Regions from separate parts of the Ruminococcus bromii genome, predicted to be linked through region 2. Evidence: predicted binding sites of a transcription regulator. Region 2 holds the regulator's gene; the other holds the start of a gene.
The links. Region 2 encodes NrdR, which represses ribonucleotide reductase genes. Its sites were predicted from a motif close to CACNANATNTNGTG; they were not measured.
Positions count from the first base shown of each region.

Region 1 (10,957 bases), 1.1 Mb from region 2:
AACAGGCTGTGTTTCAGGCTCTGGAGTCTGCTCAACAGGTGTTCCGCAGTAAGTACAGAACATTGCTCCGTTGTCAATTTCGTGATTGCAATTTTTACATACCATATATAATCGCTCCTTGCATAATATTCTATAAATAGTATGCTATCATTTTACACTATTTGCCTTACAAAATCAACAACATTCCATGCAATAATTCAATAATATTACAAAAAGCGACAGTTTTACGGCTGTCGCTTTTTATTACACTCCCCTTTTCATAAGCTTGTGGGGAATTATTTTATTTTCTTTGAGTGACGCTTTTACATCTATAATACGCTGATTTGACGAGCCTCTGAACGCAAGGCTTATATCGTGAAGAGCCTCAACAAATTCACCGTCAACAAGCACATCAATCATTGAAAGCATTTCATCTGTACATTCACACCTTGCTCTGCTGTCGGAAAGAAGCTCCTTGTCAAACAAATAGCCCGAATAACACCAAATTGTTTTGTTCGGAAACTGTTTCCTGACACGCTTTAAAAACGGCACTAAGGCTCTTTGATTTGAAGGTTCAAAGGGTTCTCCGCCGAGCAATGACAAGCCGTCAATATATGACGGTTCAAGCTCTTTGAGAATTTTATCCTCAACCTCTTTTGTAAAAGGTTCGCCGTAATCAAAACTCCATGTCTGCGGATTAAAGCAGTTTTTGCAATGATGCGTACAGCCGGATACAAAGAGCGATACTCTTACTCCCTCACCGTTTGCAATATCGCAGAGTTTAATTTCTCCGTAATTCATCAAAGGTGAAGCACCCTTTCCTCAATTTCCTGAGTTCTGCCCTGATTCCAGAACTGAGTTCCGATATATCCACAGGTTCTTCTTGCAACATTCATCTTATCCTGATCGCGGTTGCCGCAGTTAGGACACTCCCACACAAGCTTGCCGTCATCGTGAACGATCTTGATTTCTCCGTCATAACCGCAAACCTGACAGTAGTCGCTCTTTGTGTTAAGCTCTGCATACATAATGTTATCGTAAATGAACTTGATAACCTGTAAAACAGCGGGAATGTTATCCTGCATGTTCGGAACTTCAACATAGCTGATTGCACCGCCCGGTGACAAAGCCTGAAATTCCGATTCAAGCTTCAGCTTGCTGAATGCGTCAATATTCTCGGTAACATGAACATGATAGCTGTTAGTAATGTAATTTTTATCTGTTACGCCCTTGATAATGCCGAAACGCTTTTGAAGACACTTTGCAAACTTATATGTTGTGCTTTCAAGAGGAGTACCATAAAGGCTGTAGTCAATGTTTTCAGCCTTTTTCCACTTTGCACAATAGTCGTTTAGCTTCTGCATAATTTCAAGACCGAGTTCTTTGCCCTCTTTTTCTGTGAGCTTTTTGCCGATAAGGCTGTAAACGCACTCCCAAAGACCTGCATAACCGAGTGAAAGCGTTGAATAACCGCCATGGAGAAGCTTATCAATCTTCTCACCCTTTTTAAGTCTTGCCAGCGCACCGTACTGCCACAAAATAGGAGCGGCATCCGAAAGAGTGCCTGTAAGACGCTCGTGACGGCACTGCAGTGCTCTGTGGCAAAGTTCCATTCTCTCGTCAAAAATCTTCCAGAATTTATCAAGATCCTTTCCTGCGCTGAGTCCGATATCAATAAGATTTACAGTCACAACACCCTGATTGAATCTGCCGTAATATTTCGGCTTGCCGTTTTCGTCAACATAAGGAGTAAGGAAGCTTCTGCAACCCATACAGGTAAAGCAATGACCCTCACCGTTTTTATCAATTTTGCTTTGGAGCATAACCTTCTCCGAGATATAGTCGGGAACCATTCTCTTTGCGGTACACTTTGCGGCAAGCTCTGTAAGATACCAATACTTGCTGTCCTCTGTTATGTTATCCTCCTCAAGCACATAAATAAGCTTTGGAAACGCAGGTGTAATCCACACACCCTTTTCATTTTTTACGCCCTTGTGACGCTGTTTGAGTGTTTCTTCGATAATCATGGCAAGGTCGTGCTTTTCCTGCTCGTTTTTAGCCTCGTTAAGATACATAAACACGGTTACAAACGGAGCCTGACCGTTTGTTGTGAGCAAAGTAACAACCTGATACTGAATGGTCTGAACACCACGGTTTACTTCTTTGCGAAGTCTTTGCTCAACGATATCGTTGATTTTCTCTTCTGTGGGATGAACACCGAGTTCTTCGATTTCCGCAAGAGTTTCTCTGCGGATTTTCTCACGGGAAACCTGAACAAACGGTGCAAGATGAGCAAGGCTTATGCTCTGACCGCCGTACTGGTTGCTTGCAACCTGTGCAATAATCTGAGTTGCAATGTTACACGCCGTTGAAAAGCTGTGCGGTCTTTCAATAAGCGTATCGCTGATGACCGTGCCGTTCTGGAGCATATCCTCAAGGTTTACAAGGTCGCAGTTGTGCATATGCTGTGCAAAATAGTCCGAATCGTGGAAGTGAATAATACCTTCCTTATCAGCCTCAACAATATCAGCCGGCAAAAGCATTCTCCTTGTAAGGTCACGGCTGACCTCACCTGCCATATAGTCACGCTGAACGCTGTTTACAGTCGGGTTCTTGTTTGAATTTTCCTGCTTTACTTCTTCGTTGTTGCACTCAATAAGCGAAAGAATCCTGTTATCGGTAGTGTTTGCCTTACGAACAAGCGAACGATTGTAGCGGTAACGCACATATCTTCTTGCAAGCTCAAACGCACCCTTTGCCATTAGCTGATCCTCAACCATATCCTGAATTTCTTCAACGGACACTGCTCTCCTGATTTTGTTGCACTTATATTCAACATAGTCGGCAACATCCTCAATCTGTTCGTCTGTAAGGAACTTGTGTTCCCCCGAACCGTTTGCTTTTTTAACGGCATTAATAATTTTTTCAATGTTGAAATCTTCTTCTGAGCCGTTACGCTTAATAATTCTCATAATCCTTCCCCTTTTTATTATTTTGCGGTACTTCCTTGGTAAAAATATCCTATATCTGTTAATCCGAATAAAAAAATAAATTTTTCAATAATGCCGTTTAAAAAATGCTTTGTGTAATAAAATTGCAAGGAACCAAACTATCCCTGCAATGCAAGACCAATTATACAATAATTGCAATATAAATACTGTTGCACAGGCAACAATTATGTGATATACTATACTATATCTTGTGGCAAGACAAAAAACGCCACACATTATGGAGTGTTGCAAATGATAGAAGAAATAGGCGGTGCAAGGCTTAAAAAATCAGATTTCATCGGGATAAACGAGTGTTTTAAACCTATTGAAAGAGAGTATAAAAGGGGTGAAATCATAACTACATATTCACCCGAAAATGACACAATTTGCATCATAAAAGAAGGAACTGTTTATCTGACAACAGACAATGCCGAAAATCAGCGGAGAATTATTTCTTTTTATGAAAAGGGCGACATAATCGTCACCTGCATTGTACCCGAATCAGACAACAGAATTTTTTATCTGAGTGCCAAAACAAACTGCAAAATTGATTTCGTGAAATACTCAAAATTTACAGCCTGTTGTGAAAAGCATTGCAGTAAACACCAGCGGATTATAAGTGCATACATCAAAAAATCTCATAAAAAAAGTCTTGCTCACACAGACATTCTCTGTCAGCAGACGCTGAGGAGCAAGCTTTTGACTTTTTTTGAATACATTAAAACCGAAAAAGGAAAAAACACCTTTTATCTTCCTCTCCCTCTTTCCGACCTTGCAGATTACCTTTCTGTTGACCGAAGTGCAATGATGCGTGAAATAAAAAAGATGAATGAGGAAAATATTATAATCTCCGAAAAGCGAAAAATCACAGTCATTGAAGATTTGTCAGAATGACATATGACATATATATGTATAAAAAAACATAAAAAACAAAAAATATAAATGCGTGATTTCGCCGTTTTGAGCCTGCAAAAAACTTGCAGGCTTTTTTTGTACACAACGATTAATATTGTAGTATAAAAACACCTTGCAGTCAACACGCTAAAAGAATTATAGTCAAAATAATTAATTTGACTGATTTTGAATGGAGATAATCAAAAACACCAATTTTAATTGCAAAAACGGTAAAATTATACTGTTTTTAAATAACGCTCGACACTTTTTTGTTAGCTAATTTTGCTGTCTTTAATTTTTTTGAATTTTTTTGACCGATTTTGCTTGACTTTTAAGAAACGGGTGTTATAATATAGTCAAGAGGTGAGGATAATGCTTACACAGGACAGATATCGTGCAATACTTGATTTGCTCGAAGAAAAAAATTCGGTCACGGTGTCGGAATTAACAAAGTTGCTTGACTCATCCGAGTCAACAATAAGAAGAGATCTTTCCGCTCTTGATGAGATGGGAAAGCTCACCAAAGTTTTCGGCGGTGCAACTTCAATCACCAGAAACGAGGGTATTTTTGAAGATGCGGTAAGCAATCGTGAAACCGTTATGAGCGATGAAAAAGATCTGGTTGCAGAATACTGTGCAAAGCTTATCCATGACTCTGACTTTGTTTATATTGACGCAGGAACAACAACATTAAAGCTTGTTGACCACATTACAAATACAAACGCAACATATGTTACAAACGGCATAACACACGCCAGAATGCTTATCCACAAGGGTATGCAGACATATATAGTAGGCGGAAAAATAAAACCGCTTACCGAGGCTGTTGTGGGTGCCGAAGCAATAAAAAGCATAAACTGCTTTAACTTTACAAAAGCTTTTATGGGAGCAAACGGAATTGACATCAGTTCGGGATTCACAACACCTGACATTGAAGAAGGTCATATAAAGGAAACGGCAATCAACAAATCTTATATGGCATTTGTTCTTGCAGACCATTCAAAATTTCGCAGGGTGTATCCTGTAACATTTGCCCCTCTGCAAAAATGTTGTATAATCACCGACAAACTGCCTACGCCGGACTTTTCGCAGGTAACGGTGATAAAGGAGGTAAAAAATGATTTACACCGTAACGCTTAATCCGTCAATTGACTACATTGTCAGACTTGATTCGCTTGTTCCGGGAATAACAAACCGAACAACCGCCGAAGAATATTACTACGGAGGTAAGGGAATCAATGTTTCATGCGTACTTGCAGAGCTTGACCTTGAAAGTACGGCATTCGGATTTGTTGCAGGCTTTACGGGTGACGCCATTGAAAAGGGTATTCGCAACGACAGGATTATCACCGACTTTATTAAGCTTGAAAGTGGAATTTCAAGAATCAACATAAAAATCAAAGCCGGCGTTGAAACAGAAATCAATTGTCAGGGACCTCACATAAGTGAAGGCGAACTTGAAAGGCTGTTTTCAAAAATCGACAGAATATCCGACGGCGACACAATCGTAATTGCAGGAAACATTCCGAATACGATGCCTGATGATGTTTATGAAAGAATCCTTGAAAGAATCAAGGGCAAGGATGTACGAATTGTAGTTGACGCAACAAAAAAACTTTTACTCAACGCACTCAAGTACAAGCCGTTCCTCATCAAGCCGAACAGACAGGAACTTTCCGAAATGTTCGGAGTTGAAATCAACACCGAGGATGATATTGAAAAGTATGCAAAAGAGTTGCAGAAACTCGGTGCAAAAAATGTTTTGATTTCACTCGGCGGTGACGGAGCAATGCTCATTGACGAATTTGGAAAAAGACACAAAGCAGGAGTCCTCAAAGAAAAGGTAATTAACACAGTCGGTTCGGGAGACTCAATGGTAGCAGGCTTTGTGGCAGGATATGAAAAGACAAAAAGCTACCCCTATGCGCTGAAATTGGGCAGTGTGTGCGGAAATGCAACGGCATTTCTTGACGGACTTGCCACAAAAGAAAAAATAAATGAATTGCTTGCAAAATTTTAATTAAAAAGGAGAGAAAAATATGCGTATCACAGATTTATTAAAAAAATCGGGTATTGCTCTCGGCGTTAAAGTTGCCGACAAGAGCGAAGCAATTGACAAACTTGTTTCATTACATGAAAAGTGCGGAAACCTCAAGGATGTTAAAGCCTACAAAGAGGGAATCCTCAACCGTGAAGAACTCGGCACAACAGCTGTAGGTATGGAGGTTGCAATTCCCCATGCCAAGAGCGAAGCTGTAAAAGCTCCCGCCCTCACGGCTATCACAGTTCCAGACGGTGTTGATTATGACTCGCCCGACGGTAAGCCCTGTAAGCTGCTCTTTATGATTGCCGCAACAACAGACGGTGATGTTCATCTTGAAGTTCTTGCAAGACTTATGCAGCTTTTGATGCATGAAGATTTTACCGCAAAGCTTAAAGCCGCAAAAACTCCGGAAGAATTCATCTCGATTATTGACGCAAGAGAAAAAGAGAAGTTCCCCGATGAACCAAAGGCAGAAGTTCCTGCAAAGAAGGGTTACAGAGTTCTTGCTATCACAGCTTGTCCAACAGGTATTGCTCATACTTATATGGCGGCTGAATCACTCCAGAAAGCCGGCGACAGTCTTAACATTCCGATTAAGGTTGAAACAAACGGTTCGGGCGGTGCAAAGAATGTGCTTACCGAAGAAGAAATTGCAAATTGTGACGGTATCATCATTGCCGCTGACATCACAATAAATCTTGCCCGTTTTGACGGCAAGCCCGTTTTACAGTGTGCCGTTTCAGACGGTATTCATAAGCCGGAAGAGCTTATCAACAAGATTGTAAACAAAGAAGTTCCCGTATATCATCACAAAGGCGGTTCTGCAGATGCTCCAAGGAAGAGAGGCGGCACTTACGGTCACCTTATGAACGGTGTATCACATATGCTCCCGTTCGTTGTAGCAGGCGGTATCTTCATTGCAATCGCATTCCTCATTGATATTGCGTGCGGTGTAAACGCACAGGAGGTTGGCAGTGCATTCGGTACGGTAACTCCTGCAGCCGCATGGTTTAAAACACTCGGCGGTGTGGCATTTAACCTTATGGTTCCTATTCTTTCCGGCTTTATCGCAATGTCAATTGCAGACCGTCCCGGTCTTCTCGTTGGCCTTGTAGGCGGTTTCCTTGCAACATCAGGCGCAACCTTTATGGATCCTGCCGCTGCAGAAACAGTTCCGTCAGGCTTCCTCGGCGGCTTGCTTGCAGGTTTCGTAGGCGGTTACTTAATGCTCGGTATTGAAAAAATGTGCGATAAGATGCCTAAGGCTCTTGAGGGTATCAAGCCCGTTCTCATCTATCCGCTTCTCGGACTCGGCGGTATTCTCGTTGTAATGTGCGCAGTCAACCCGTTCATGGGTATGATTAACTCAGGTATGTCAAACGGCCTTAACGCTATTGCCTCTAACCCTGCAATGATGGTTCCGCTCTGTGCGCTCCTCGCAGGTATGATGTCTATCGACATGGGCGGTCCTTTCAACAAGGCAGCTTATGCATTCGCAACACTTAACCTTGCAAACGCAGACGATCAGGCATACATCATTATGGCAGCAGTTATGATCGGCGGTATGGTTCCTCCAATCGCAGTCGCTCTTTCAAACACATTCTTCAAGAATCGTTGGACAGATGAAGAAAGAAAGAATGCTCCCGTAAACTATATAATGGGACTTTCATTCATCTCAGAAGGTGCAATTCCTTACGCAGCAGGTCATCCGCTTCAGGTTATCCCTTCATGTATCGTTGGTTCTGCAGTAGCAGGCGCACTTTCAGCTCTCTTTGGCTGTAAGCTTATGGCTCCTCACGGCGGTATCTTCGTATTCGCAACAATGCAGGGTACATGGTATTTCTACCTCCTTGCTCTTGCAATCGGTGCAGTAGTTTCAATGTTTATGCTTGCACTTCTCAAAAGACCGATTAAAAAATAATTAATTTGCTATTACCCGTTTTTTGAAATGTTTTGTTCCTCGGCACCGGTGTAAAAGCCGGTGCCACCCCTCAAAACTCAAAGAACTTTCACGACATTAGATTCAAAACTTCAAAGCACAAATTTATTTTATAAAGGAGATTTTATTATGGTATCAAAAGAACTCGTACTCACAAATGCGCAGGGATTCCATATGCGTCCGGCATCGGTTTTTGCAACAGCTATGGGCAAATACAGCTGTGATGTAACAATCAAATTCAACGGCAATCAGTACAACGCAAAGAGCCTCCTCAACATTATTGCAGCCTGCATCAAGTGCGGCAGCGACATTGAGATTGTTTGCGACGGAGCTGACGAAAACGAAGCGCTTGCAGAAGCAACACAGCTCATAGAGAGCGGTCTTGGCGAGTAAGACAACGGACAAACAGTTACAAGAGGTGAAGATTATGCTACACGGAACAGCTGCATCCGAGGGTATCGGAATCGGTAAGGTAATGCTTATTGAAGAACATTCGCTTGAATACACTCCACGAACCGTAACAGATACCGAAGCAGAGTCACAGCGTTTTAAGACAGCAGTTGACGCTTTTTGCTACAACACTGAAAAACAGGCAGAAAATCTTCGCAGTTCAGCCGGTGAAAAAGAGGCAGAAATTCTTGCAGGTCACATTCAGATTATCAGAGATCCGTATCTCAGCGGAGAAATTGAAAAGCTGATTGCAGACGGTCAATGTGCAGAATCTGCCCTTGAGCATATGTGCGATATGTTTATTGCAATGTTCTCGGCAGCTGACGATGAGCTTACAAAACAGCGTGCGGCTGATGTCAGAGATATCAAGAGCGGTGTTCTTGGCATTCTTCTCGGAGTAAACGAAATTAAAGTAAGTGACGCGCCAAAAGGCACGGTGCTTGTTGCAAGAGAGCTTACTCCTTCTGTTACGGCAGGTATTGTAAAAGAAAACATAGCAGGCATTATTACTGAAACAGGCGGAACAACTTCCCACTCTGCAATTCTTGCAAGAGCGCTTGAAATTCCTGCCGTACTCAGTGTTGAGGGTGTCGCATCAAGCCTGAAAAACGGCGACACGGTTGTAGTTGACGGCAGTGAGGGTGCTGTAATTGTTAATCCCGATGATAACACAGTTGCAGAATACTCCAAAAAGCGTGACGCTTTTCTTGCAGAACGCAAAGAGCTTGAAAATTACAGGGGACGAGAAACAAAATCCGCAAGCGGAGAGGTTTATGAACTTTTCTGCAACATAGGAAAACCTGAAGACGCTGTCAAGGCAGTTGACGCAGACGGCGAGGGTGTCGGACTTTTCAGAACAGAGTTTCTGTTCATGGACAGAACTTCAATTCCGACAGAGGACGAACAGTATGAGGCCTACAAAAAGGCGGCTCTTATCTTAAAGGGCAAGTCGCTGATTATCAGAACACTTGATATCGGCGGTGACAAGGACATTCCGTACCTTGGACTTGAAAAAGAAGAAAATCCGTTCATGGGATTCCGTGCAATCAGATATTGCCTTAAAAACCGTGAACTTTTTAAATCACAGATTAAAGCCATTTTGCGTGCAAGCGCATTCGGTGACATCAAGATTATGTTCCCGCTCATCACAACTATGGATGAACTTCGTGAGGGCAAAAAGCTTGTTGCAGAATGCAAAGCCGATTTACGCAATATGGGCATAAATTTCAACGAAAACATTCAGGTTGGTGTTATGGTTGAAACAGCGTCTGCGGCAGTTATCGCAGATATGCTTGCAAAAGAGGCAGACTTTTTCAGCATCGGCACAAATGACCTCACAGGCTACACAATGGCTTGTGACAGAGGCAACAACGATGTGTCTTACCTCTACTCTCCCCTTCAGCCAAGCGTTCTCAGAATGATAAAGCGCACAATTGAGTGCGGTGTTCAGAACGGCATTTCGGTCGGAATGTGCGGTGAGGCTGCCGCAAACAAGCTGATGATTCCGCTGCTTATTTCATTCGGACTCACAGAATTCAGCGTTTCCGCTCCGTCAGTTCTCAATGTGAGAAAAATAATTTCCACATGGACAAAAGAAGAGGCAGACAAAGTAACCGCAAAGGTGCTTGAAATGAGTACACAGCAGGAAATTGTCGAATACCTCAAATCGGTTGTGTAAAGCAACCAAGTTAATATGCGTTTACCTCAGTTAAATAATTTGCAAACACGATTAATCCCCGTCGGAAATTCCGGCGGGGATTTGTCTTTTGATGTATTAACTTAGTTTTCCTCTTCAACACTATCCCTTTTTGAAAAGACGCAGCCGCAGTAGTTTTGGCGGTAGAGGTCATATTCTTTTGAAAGGATGATTGAACGCTTGTAGCCTTCACGCTTTTTGAAGTCGCTGTACAGCCACGGAACGCCGTACTTCTCGGCAAGCTCCGAACCGATTGAATTGAGCAACTGCGCATTTTTCAGCGGACTGATTGTAAGCGTGGTTGTAAAATAATCAAAGCCGCGTTCCTTTGCGTAGCGTGCAGAGGATTCAAGTCGCAGTCTGAAACATTTTTCACACCGCTTTCCGCCCTCGGGTTCATTTTCAAGACCTTTGACATAATCAAAGTAATCCTTGGGCAAATATTCGCCCTCGACCACCTTTACAGGATGTTCAAACGGCATAAGCGACACAAGACGCTTTTCTTCGTTCAGGCGGTAATTATACTCATCCGCAATCGAAATATTCGGATTGTAAAAATAGACCGTGATATCAAAATATTTTGAAAGATACTCAAGGCAGTATGACGAACACGGGGCGCAGCACACATGCAAAAGCAGCTTTGGGACTTTTCCCTCCCCCGTTATTTTGTCAATCACCCTGTCGAGTTCTTTCTGATAGTTTATCTTGTTCATGCTATTATATAAATTTGCAAATGTAATCAAAAAGTTCTTCGGCTGTGTCTGCAACAAACGGCGCACCTGCGTTCATAAGCTCGTTTTTTCCCCTGAATCCCCATGAAACACCAGCCATTTTTACACCCGCATTGTTTGCCGTAAACACATCAACATCGCTGTCGCCGACATAGAAACATTCTTTGGGAGTTACACCGCTCATATTGAGGAGTGCAAGCAGAGCATCAGGCTCGGGCTTTGTCTTGTACTGCG
Region 1 is NZ_CAKMVP010000003.1:1,970,541-1,981,497, reverse strand. Features, by position in the region: gene QDI94_RS09700 (zinc-ribbon domain-containing protein) at 1-105, opposite strand, end outside; gene nrdG (anaerobic ribonucleoside-triphosphate reductase activating protein) at 244-780, opposite strand; gene nrdD (anaerobic ribonucleoside-triphosphate reductase) at 780-2,951, opposite strand; gene QDI94_RS09685 (Crp/Fnr family transcriptional regulator) at 3,222-3,863, shown strand; gene QDI94_RS09680 (DeoR/GlpR family DNA-binding transcription regulator) at 4,236-5,003, shown strand; gene pfkB (1-phosphofructokinase) at 4,981-5,883, shown strand; gene QDI94_RS09670 (PTS fructose transporter subunit IIABC) at 5,903-7,828, shown strand; gene QDI94_RS09665 (HPr family phosphocarrier protein) at 7,976-8,239, shown strand; gene ptsP (phosphoenolpyruvate--protein phosphotransferase) at 8,274-9,974, shown strand; gene QDI94_RS09655 (epoxyqueuosine reductase QueH) at 10,076-10,705, opposite strand; gene QDI94_RS09650 (HAD family hydrolase) at 10,710-10,957, opposite strand, start outside.
Region 1: nrdD (anaerobic ribonucleoside-triphosphate reductase) is a predicted target of NrdR. The motif match lies at 3,170-3,183, and genes of this name have one in related genera.

Region 2 (10,957 bases):
CCGTTGTCACGAAGGGAAGCGGAGTTGTGAACGGTCAGCTTCTTGTCAGCGGTCTTGACGAAACCAAGCAGGGCGATATGCGTTACTTGAGAGCAAACGCAAAGGTCTTTGCCGATGTTTCAGAGCAGAGAACGCTTTCACTTCCTAAAAAAATAACTTACAGTACCGTTACCGATAATTATGTTGACAGGAAAAATTTCAGATTTTTATGGCTTGATTTTCCCTGTAACCTTGCCTTTGAAAACTACGACAATTTTGTAAGCACAGTTCACGGAGAAAATCTGTTTATAAATGATGTTGTTCTGCCGGTAGGACTTAAAATCAGAACCGACCGTGAACTTGTAACAACCGAAAACTCTGTAAGTAAAAACAAGGCTGAGGAGATTGCAAAGGCTGATTGTATTCTCTATGAGATTTTTACAAAGAATAAAAGCGAAGTTATTTCAAAACAAATTTCCGTTAAAGAAAATAAAGACGGCTACAGGGTGACAACAGATTATATTTTTAACGAAAATATTGCAGATCAGGTTGATTTTGATGTGACAGAATAGAAAAGTTGTGTTATAATCAACTTGTATGTTTTGCTTTGAACGGCTGAAATTTTGCAGTCGGACACAAACGGAGGGATAACTATGAGAATTTTATGTATAGGTGATGTCGTAGGCAGTATCGGATGTGAATTTCTTCGCAGTAATCTTCCCACGCTCAAAAAGGTAAAAGGCGTTGATTTTGTAATCTGCAACGGTGAAAATTCCGCTGATGGCAACGGATTGACTCCCGTGTCTGCAAAACACCTTTTTGACAGCGGAGTTGACGCAATTACTCTTGGAAACCATTCGTTTCGCAGAAAAGAAATCTACGACTATCTTGACTCAAATCCCTTTGTTGTCAGACCTGCCAATTTTCCCGAAAATTCAACACCCGGCAAAGGTATAATTAATGTTGACACAGGGCGAAGAATTGTGTCGATTATAAATATTATGGGTAATTCCTATATGGATAACAACCTGAATTGCGCCTTTGAATGTGTAGATAAAATGATTAAACAGGCTGAAAGCAAAATCATAATTGTTGATTTTCACGCAGAGGCAACGGGTGAAAAAAGGGCAATGGGTTATTACCTTGACGGCAGAGTTTCCGCAATGTTCGGAACACACACCCATGTTCAGACCTCGGACGCACAGGTTCTCCCGAAGGGAACCGGCTACATAACCGACACGGGAATGACGGGTACAATCCATTCCGTTCTCGGTGTAAAGAGCGAAATTATAATTGCAAAGCTGAAAAATAAGCTTCCGCAGCGTTTTGACCTTGCAAGCGGAGAATGCAAAATGGAATGTACGCTTTTTGATGTTGATGACAAAAGCGGAAAGTGCGTTTCAGCCGAGTCAATGCGTATTGAATAACACAAATCAGCATAAAGTAAATTGTTTCCAATTGTCAAAAAATATGAAACAATCCCGATTAAGTCGGCTTTTTTTGCAGATAATTAGTGTATTATACTATTGCAAAAAACAAGCTGATAATGTATAATGTTATAATGTGAATTATTGTAAAACTGCGTTTGTCGGTGCAAAATCGGCTTATGCAGTTGATTAAGAAATGTACATTAAAAGGATGTGCCTAAATGATAAACGGACAAATTCTCAAACAGGCTGTTATTTCGGGTGCGAATAATATTTCAAACCAAAAAAACAGTATAAATGATCTTAATATTTTCCCTGTACCCGACGGAGACACAGGTACAAATATGTCAATGACAGTCAATGCGGCTGTTGCAGCGCTTGAAGATTTTGACGGCTCCTGTGCAGGTGATGCCGCAGGTATCACAGCCTCTGCAATGCTCCGTGGAGCAAGAGGCAATTCGGGTGTTATCACTTCACTGATATTCCGTGGCTTTGCCCAGGGACTTAAAGACATTGAAGAAGTTGACGGCAAAAATCTTGCCGCAGCACTCGGAATCGGTGTTGACGCCGCTTACAAGGCTGTTATGAAACCGACAGAGGGAACAATTCTCACGGTTGCAAGAATGGCTTATGAGGCAGGTATCGAAGCCGCTAAGTATGACAGAGATGTTGTGTCTGTATGGCAGACAATCGTTGACAAGGCTAACGAGGCGCTTGCAATCACTCCTCAGCTTTTGCCTGTGCTTAAAAAGGCAGGCGTTGTTGACGCAGGCGGTAAGGGCCTTTGCGTAATCTTTGAGGGTATGCTCTCTGTAATTAAGAACGGCATTATGATTGAAGCTGACGATGACACAGCTCCTGCAACCGTCAGCACATTTGAAAGTGCCGCCGCTGAATTTGACGATGACATCAGATTCACATATTGCACAGAGTTTATCGTTGGCAGAAATGCCGAGATTGAAACCGAAATCGGCGAGCTTCGCAGTTATCTTGAATCAATCGGTGATTGCGTAGTTGTTGTAAATGATGATGAGATTATCAAGGTTCATGTTCATACGGAACAGCCGGGCAACGCTCTTTCAAAAGGACTTGAGTTCGGTCAGCTTCTCACGGTTAAGGTTGAGAATATGAAGGAACAGCACAAGAATGTCAAGTCAACAAAGAAAAAGGCTGAAAAGGAAAAGTTTGTTCCCGCAGAACCTGAAAACGATTTCGGCTTTGTTGCAGTTGCCGCAGGAAACGGTCTTAAAGACCTTTTTAAAGACCTCGGTTGTGACAATGTTGTTTCGGGCGGTCAGAGTATGAACCCCAGTACAGATGATATATATGAGGCAATTATGGCAACGCCTGCCAAGAATGTCCTTGTTCTTCCGAATAACAAAAATATAATTCTTGCCGCAGAACAGACAATCCCGATGGTAAAAGACAGAAATGTCGTTATTGTTCCGACAAGAACAATTCCGCAGGGTATGACGGCAATGCTCAACTTTGATCCCGAGATTTCTGCCGAAAGCAACGCACAGCTTATGACTGACGCACTTGCATCGGTGGGAACAGGTCTTGTAACCTTTGCCGCAAGAAGCAGTGAATTTGGCGGTAAGAAAATCAAAGAGGGCGACATTATCGCTCTTGAAAACGGCAAGCTGACAATTACGGAAAAGAGCACCGTTAAGGCTCTTGTTAAGCTTGCAAAGAATATGGTCAGCCGCGACACTTCATTTATCACTCTCATATACGGCGAGGATGTTACCGAAGAAGAGGCGGAAAAGGCTTATGAAGAGCTTCGTGAAAAATTCGGTTCAAAAACCGATATTACACTTGTCAAGGGCGACCAGCCTGTTTACTATTTCATTTTAAGCGTAGAATAAGCATTAAATCAGTTTTTTCAGGGAGCATAATTTTTTCGGTTATGCTCCCGATTTTGTAATGACAGGCTGTCCTGCGAATACGGATAGGCTGTTCTGAAATAAATAAAAACGGAGGTGCGGTAATGACATCACTTTATAAAACTCCTGTTTCAAGACTGAACGGAATAGGTGAAAAGCGTGCCGCACTTTTTGCAAGACTCGGAATAAAAAGCGTTGGAGATTTGATAAATTTTTATCCTCGAACATACGAGGACTGGAGCAATATCAAGCATATCAATGAACTTGAATACGGTGAAACCGCCTGTATAAAGGCGATTGTTGCAACCTCGGTAAATGACACACGCATAAGCGGCGGAAGAATTATTTCAAAAACCGCAGTCTATGATGACACGGGTTCAATCCAGCTTGTGTTTTTTAACAATAAATACATAAGCTCAATGCTCAGACAGGGCGGAGAATATTTCTTTTACGGAAAAACTTCATCCGACAGCTATGGAATGCAGATGCTGTCTCCGACCTTTGCGCCTGCAATTAAAGGAACGCAAATCCGCCCGATTTACAGGCAGACAGCAGGACTTCCGAGCAAATCGGTTGAATCGGCCGTGCGACAGGCACTTTCAATGCTGCCATCAAAAATCAATGACCCTTTGCCGGATGCCGTAAGAGAAAGATTTGACCTTTGCCCGCTCAGACAGGCATTGTTTGATATTCACTTTCCAAAAAATTGCCAACAGCTTGAAACAGCCCGAAAAAGGCTTGTTACCGAAGAGCTTGTTGTGCTGAACCTCGGAATGAGAAATCTGCGTGACCACAGCAGGGGAGTAACCTCGCTTAAAATTACAAAGGATTATTCAGAAGAATTTGAATCGCTTTTGCCGTTCACAATGACAAATGCCCAAAAACGGGCGGTGTCGGACTGCATAAACGATATAATCAACAAATCATCTCCAATGAACCGACTTGTTCAGGGCGATGTAGGTTCGGGTAAAACGGCGGTTGCCGCCTCGGTCTGCTACACGGTTGCCAAAAACGGATTTCAGACCGCGTTTATGGCACCTACGGAAATCCTTGCCCGACAGCATTACAAAACATTTCAAAGGCTTTTTGAAAATACGGATATCAAGGTTGGTCTGCTGACAGGCGCACTCAAGGAGTCCGAAAAAAAACAAATCAGAAAATCGCTTGCAGACGGTTCAATTGATATGGTAATAGGAACACACGCTCTTATTACCGATAAAACCGAGTTTAAAAATCTTGCACTTGCCGTAACCGACGAACAGCACAGATTCGGCGTTGCACAAAGAGCAAAGCTTCTCGGCAAGGGCAACAATCCGCATCTGCTTGTAATGAGTGCCACCCCGATTCCGAGAACCCTCGGACTTATTATTTTCGGCGACCTCGACATTTCAATAATTGATGAGCTTCCGCCGTCAAGAAAACCTGTGAAAACCGTGTTGCGAACTTCTGCGATGCGCGGCGGAGTGTATGATTTTATCCGCAGTGAGGTAAAACACGGCAGACAGGCGTACATAGTCTGTCCCCTTGTTGAAGAAGGCGAGCTTGACGATGTTGCGTCAGCCGAAGAATATGCCGCAGATTTGATGCTGAGGGAATTTCCTGACATAGCAGTCGGCATTGTTCACGGACAGATGAAGCCCGACGAAAAAGACGAGGTTATGCGTAAGTTTGCCGAGAATGAATATTCCGTTCTCGTTGCCACAACGGTAATAGAAGTCGGCGTTGATGTTCCTAATGCTACGGTTATTGTGATTGAAAACGCCGAAAGATTCGGACTTTCACAGCTTCATCAGCTGAGGGGAAGAGTAGGCAGAGGTAGTTCGCAGTCCTATTGTATTCTCATCAGTGACAAAGGCAGCAGAACAACAAGAGAACGGCTTGAGGTTATGTGTTCAACGAACAACGGCTTTGTCATTGCCGATGAGGATTTGAAAATGAGAGGTCCGGGCGACTTTTTCGGTCACAGACAGCACGGTCTGCCGCAGATGTCAATTGCCGATTTTGCCGACACAAAAAGCCTTGAGCTTTCGCAAAAAATTGCAGATTATATAATGAACCGTTACGGTGATATCCGAAACGATGAAATACGACTTTTAAAAGCAGAGATTGACCGCCTGTTTGATCGCGGCGGACAAAATGCTTTAAACTGACAAACTATAAATGGGAGAATTAAGTAAATGAGAAAAACAGCAATCAAAACACTTTCACTTCTCTGTATGCTTTGCATCATTATCTGTTCCGCCTTTACAACAGCGGGTGCTGCGTCCTATCCCAATGATGTAAAAACACAGTCGGATTCAATATTGCTTGTGAATATGGATTCAGGTCAGACCGTGTATGAAAAAGATGCAGATTCAAAGCGTTATCCTGCATCCACAACAAAGATTATGACCTACATAATTGCGGTTGAAAACATTGCCGACCTTGACAACACAAAAATTCCGATTAAACAGTCGGTTCTTGATGTTCTCAAAAACACAGGCAGTTCCCTTGCGAATGTTGAAAATCATGTCGGCAAGAGTATGACAGCAATCGACCTGCTCTACAGCATGATGGTTCCCTCGGGTAACGATGCCGCAATGGTTCTTGCCGATTATATCGGCGACGGAAATGTTGACAATTTTGTTGAGATGATGAACGAAAAGGCAAAGGAGCTTGGCTGCAAAAATACCCATTTTGCAAATCCTGATGGACTTCACGACCCTAACCACTATACAACTGCCCGTGATATGTACAAAATCACTACATATGCGCTCACGCTCCCTCGTTTTGAAGAAATCACAAACACCTGCACATACACTTGTGACGGTGACGATACACCCCTTGTTACCACTAACTACCTCATTGACGCTAACCGAGGCGGCGAGTATTATTATATGTATGCAAAGGGCATCAAAACAGGTACAACCAACGAGGCAGGCAGATGCCTTGTAACAACAGCGTCGGCTGACGGCTATTCATATATGGCAATTCTTCTTCACGCTCCTTATGAAGAGGGTGTGACCGAGGATTACGCAACAATGACCGATGCCGCTGACCTTTTTCGATGGGCATTGACAAGTCTTGAAATGAACACGGTAGCAACATCGTCAAAGCCGCTTTGCGAAGTAAAGGTTAACCTTGCTTGGGGTAAAAACAGTACATTGCTTTATCCCGAAACCGACCTCAGCGCAATTGTTCCTAAAGACTGCACAGATGAGAATATAATTATTGAACAGGATGTTCCTGAAAGTATTGACGCTCCAATCGACAAAGGCACGGTAGTCGGCAAGGCTACAATTTACTATAAGGCAGACGAAAACAGCAAAAAGCAAAAGCTTGCCGAGGTTAATGTTGTTGCAGGCGAAAAAATAGAACTCAGCGGAATCCTTTATGTGTTCAATGTTATCGGCACAGTGTTCCAATCATACTGGTTCATTGTGGTTATCGCACTCATTGTTCTTATCCTGATTATTTACCTTATTATTTCAAAAATCAGCTCGAAACGCAAAAAGAAGAAGAGAAATGTCAAGCATTACCGCAATCTCTGATGAAATAAAAGTGTAATTAAATTGTAAATTTTCTATACTTGAAATTTGAAAACGGTATGTTATAATTATTTTAGGGAATAATTATTCGGAGGTTTTCATATGAAGTGTCCATATTGCAGTTATGAAGAAAGCAAGGTTATCGACTCTCGTTCTGCCGATGACGGCGAAAGAATCCGTAGAAGAAGAGAGTGCCTGAGATGCGGCAAACGCTTTACCACACATGAGGTGATTGAAACTGTTCCGATAATTGTTGTTAAGCGTGACAAATCCCGTGAGGTTTTTGACCGCAACAAGCTTACAGGCGGAATTCTCCGTGCCTGCGAGAAGCGTCCCGTTTCAATTGAACAGATTGAAAATATGGTCAATGATATTGAGGCTCAGCTTCAGTCAAGCCTTGACCGTGAAATTACTTCAAAGCAAATCGGTGAGCTTGCAATGGATCAGCTCAAGAATATTGACGAGGTTTCATATGTCCGTTTTGCGTCAGTTTATCGCCAGTTCAAGGATATTAACACCTTTATGGACGAACTCAATAAACTTCTTACTGAAAAGAAATAGTTTCTTATAAAGAATAATTCCGATACTGTACAGCCTTTTTCGGTTGTACAGTATTTTTTTGCGGTGTACCGCAACTCTCCGTTCGTGCAGATAGTTTGCAATATCAAAAACATACTATGCCCGAGCGTAAGTATAGCGATTGCTTTTGCAATTTTAAATAGAGGAGTTCATCGGATGCCCACAAGTAACAGCAGAATATTTAAGCTAAGAGTGTTGTACGGAAAGCAACCTATGCAGTTAATTAAAAATTATACGAAAAAATCAAAAATGCCTCTTGACTTAAAGTCAACTTCAGGGTGTAATATATTCCTGTAAAGTAAAAAACAAACTGAAAAATAGTAAAAATTCTGAAACAAAGGAGATTTACAATGGCAAAGTTAATTGCATTTTATTCACGAGCAGATGAAAATTATTTCGGCGGTCAGTACCGCTATGTAAAAGTCGGCAACACCGAAAAGGTTGCAAAAATGATTTCAGACCTCACAGGAGCCGATATGTTTAAAATTGAGCAGAAAGTTCCGTATTCTGCAAACTACAAGGAATGTGTTGCTCAGTCGGTTAAAGACCTTAAATCAAAGGCAAGACCCGAACTTGTTTCATTGCCGAATCTTGACGATTACGATGAAATTTATCTCGGCTATCCAAACTACTGCGGAACAATGCCTATGGCGGTTTATACTTTCCTTGAAGCATTTGATTTTACGGGCAAAACAATTCATCCGTTCTGCACTCACGAGGGAAGCGGACTTTCAAACACAGTCAATGATATTAAAAATACTGCCAAAGGTGCAACCGTAACAAACGGACTTCCCTTGTTCGGAAGTGATGCCGATAAGGCAGAAGGCATTGTTAATGATTGGATTAAAAAATTTTAATTAAACAAGGAGATAATATTATGAAAATTGCAGACAAGGATGAATTTGAAAAGCAGAATGTATTCGGCACAGGCACTCCAAACACAGCCTATGCAAAGTATTTTATCGGAGAGTCATACCTAAATCCACTCACAAAGCCCGAGGACGGACTTCACCTTTTAAATGTAACATTTGAACCTGGTTGTCGTAACAACTGGCACATTCACCACGCAAAGAGCGGCGGCGGTCAGCTCCTCATCTGCACAGCAGGTGAGGGTTGGTATCAGGAAGAGGGCAAAGAGCCTGTAAGCCTTACACCGGGTAAGGTAATCGTAATTCCAGCCGAGGTTAAGCATTGGCACGGTGCTAAAAAGGACAGCTGGTTCTCACACATCGCAACCGAAATGCCGGGCGAAGAATGTTCAAACGAGTGGTGCGAACCCGTAACCGATGAAGAATATAATAAACTCGGTTAATCGAAAGGCGGTTTCTGAATATGAAAAAAGTTATCGTTTATTATTCCTATCGTGGCAACACAAAAAGCATTGCCGAGATGATTCAGAAAAGCACGGGTGCTGACATTGCAAGAATCGAAACTGTTGTTCCGTATGACGGAGACTACAACTCGGTTGTAAATCAAGGACAGGATGAAGTGAACAGCGGCTATTGTCCCAAAATAAAACCGCTTAATATTGACCTTAGCAAGTATGACGAGGTAATTCTCGGAACACCTGTTTGGTGGTACACTTTTGCCCCTGCAATGCACACATTTCTCAAGGAAAATGACCTTTCGGGCAAGACGGTTTATCCGTTTGCAACCAACGGCGGTTGGATTGGTCACACATTCAAAGATTTTGCAAATGCCTGCGGTACAGCCGATGTAAAGCAGGGAATGAATATCCGTTTTGACGAATCGGTTCTGCGTACACCAAAGTCTGAAATTCAAAAATGGATTGATTCAATTAAATAAGCCTTTCTGTAATGCGGTTCTACCGCAAAAATAAAAAACTGTACAGCCTTTTTCGGTTGTACAGTTTTTGTATATTGAGCAAATAATTTGTTATATGAGTATTGCTATAACTTGTTGCATTGTGTATAATACGATTAAAGGTTGGTGCTTTAAGGGACATTAAAATGCAAAGTAAACGCATTATTACAAACTTTCTTGCCGTTTTGATGATTATGCTATGTGCTTTCCTTTCAGGGTGTGGCTTAGATAATTTGCCTCAAGTCGAATTGATTGATTCCTCAGTATCTCCAAATGGAAAATATACGGTTAATGCTTATCTTTGTTCAGAAAATGCGACTACGGATTTTTCGGTAAGATGTGAGGTAGTGGATTCCGAAACAAGTAAATGCCGTAACATTTATTGGAAATATCATCAGGAAGATGTTTCTTTATACTGGAAATCTGATGAGGTTGTGGTAATAAATGATGTTGAACTTAATGTTTTAACTGATAAATACGATTGGCGAACAGATTGATAATTACATGAACAACAATTTGAATGGGTGGATGATGTTGAATTATACTGCAGCTTATTTTTATTCAGAGGGTAATCCGTTTGGCATAGTTTTTCTAATATTATTGCTTCTGTTTCAATTATCAAGATTGATTGTTTCACATATATTAGATAATCGAAATTTTGATTCTGTTGAGGTGGAAACTTCTTTTACAAATAAAAGAAAAAACAGAATTAAACATTTTGTTTATGATTCTTTAATGGATTTGCCAAGTAGTAGTTTTGTACTTGTGCTTGACAAAGGAACTAATTTAGTTTCTCCTGCAGTTTATACAAAGCAAAGCAACAGAATTTCTATGATTAACCGAAATGCCGAATATACTGCATTTGAACACATTGAACTTTCGGACGATACTTATTCAGGTGAATATACCTTTATCAGAACTTGCAAAGTAAAAGACAAGAAAACAGGTGAACAGGTTCTTTTCGCAGCAGTTCCGAATAGAGAAACGAATATTCTTGCATATTCCGATTCTGCACATAAAGCCGACAAAACCGTAACTTTCGGAAAATTCAGAATATTCTGTTTTGTCGAATCTGAAAACAGTCCCTATACTGATTTGCTTGCTGATTCCGAAAAAATTCATCTTGAAAAAACAAAAAGAAAAGGTATGCACTTTATAGGCTTGAATGAAGTTATAAAAACAAATCCTAAGTCTAAAAAGTAATACAAGATATAAAAAAACTGTACAGCCGATTATGGTTGTACAGTTTTTGTTTTAATGGGTTTACCCAGTGCCACGCTTGCGTGGCACAAACAACCACCCGCTATGCGGGTGTGCATAAAAAGTTATACAAAAAAATCACCAATCGTATTACAATAAGAATGTTCAAGTCTATTGTAAAAAAAGAAAGGTGATTTTAATGGCAAATAAAACAAATAGTTTATCCCACACAAAATGGATGTGCAAATACCATGTAGTGTTTGTGCCAAAGTATAGAAGAAAAATAATATATGCACAGTATCGACAGAGTTTGCAAGACATAATAAGATTGTTATGTCAGTACAAAGGAGTGGAGATACTAGAGGGGCATATGATGATAGATCATGTACACTTGCTCTTAAGTATACCACCGAAGATGAGTGTGTCAAGTTTTATGGGATATTTAAAAGGAAAAAGTGCGTTAATGATGTTTGAGAAACACGCAAATCTGAAGTATAAGTTTGGAAATAGGCACTTTTGGGCAGAAGGATATTAT
Region 2 is NZ_CAKMVP010000003.1:844,619-855,575, reverse strand. Features, by position in the region: gene QDI94_RS04340 (sporulation protein YqfD) at 1-551, shown strand, start outside; gene QDI94_RS04335 (TIGR00282 family metallophosphoesterase) at 633-1,406, shown strand; gene QDI94_RS04330 (DAK2 domain-containing protein) at 1,628-3,274, shown strand; gene recG (ATP-dependent DNA helicase RecG) at 3,397-5,442, shown strand; gene QDI94_RS04320 (D-alanyl-D-alanine carboxypeptidase family protein) at 5,470-6,822, shown strand; gene nrdR (transcriptional regulator NrdR) at 6,922-7,380, shown strand; gene QDI94_RS04310 (flavodoxin) at 7,749-8,255, shown strand; gene QDI94_RS04305 (cupin domain-containing protein) at 8,276-8,710, shown strand; gene QDI94_RS04300 (flavodoxin) at 8,731-9,204, shown strand; gene QDI94_RS04295 (DUF5412 family protein) at 9,369-9,719, shown strand; gene QDI94_RS04290 (hypothetical protein) at 9,958-10,425, shown strand; gene tnpA (IS200/IS605 family transposase) at 10,622-10,957, shown strand, end outside.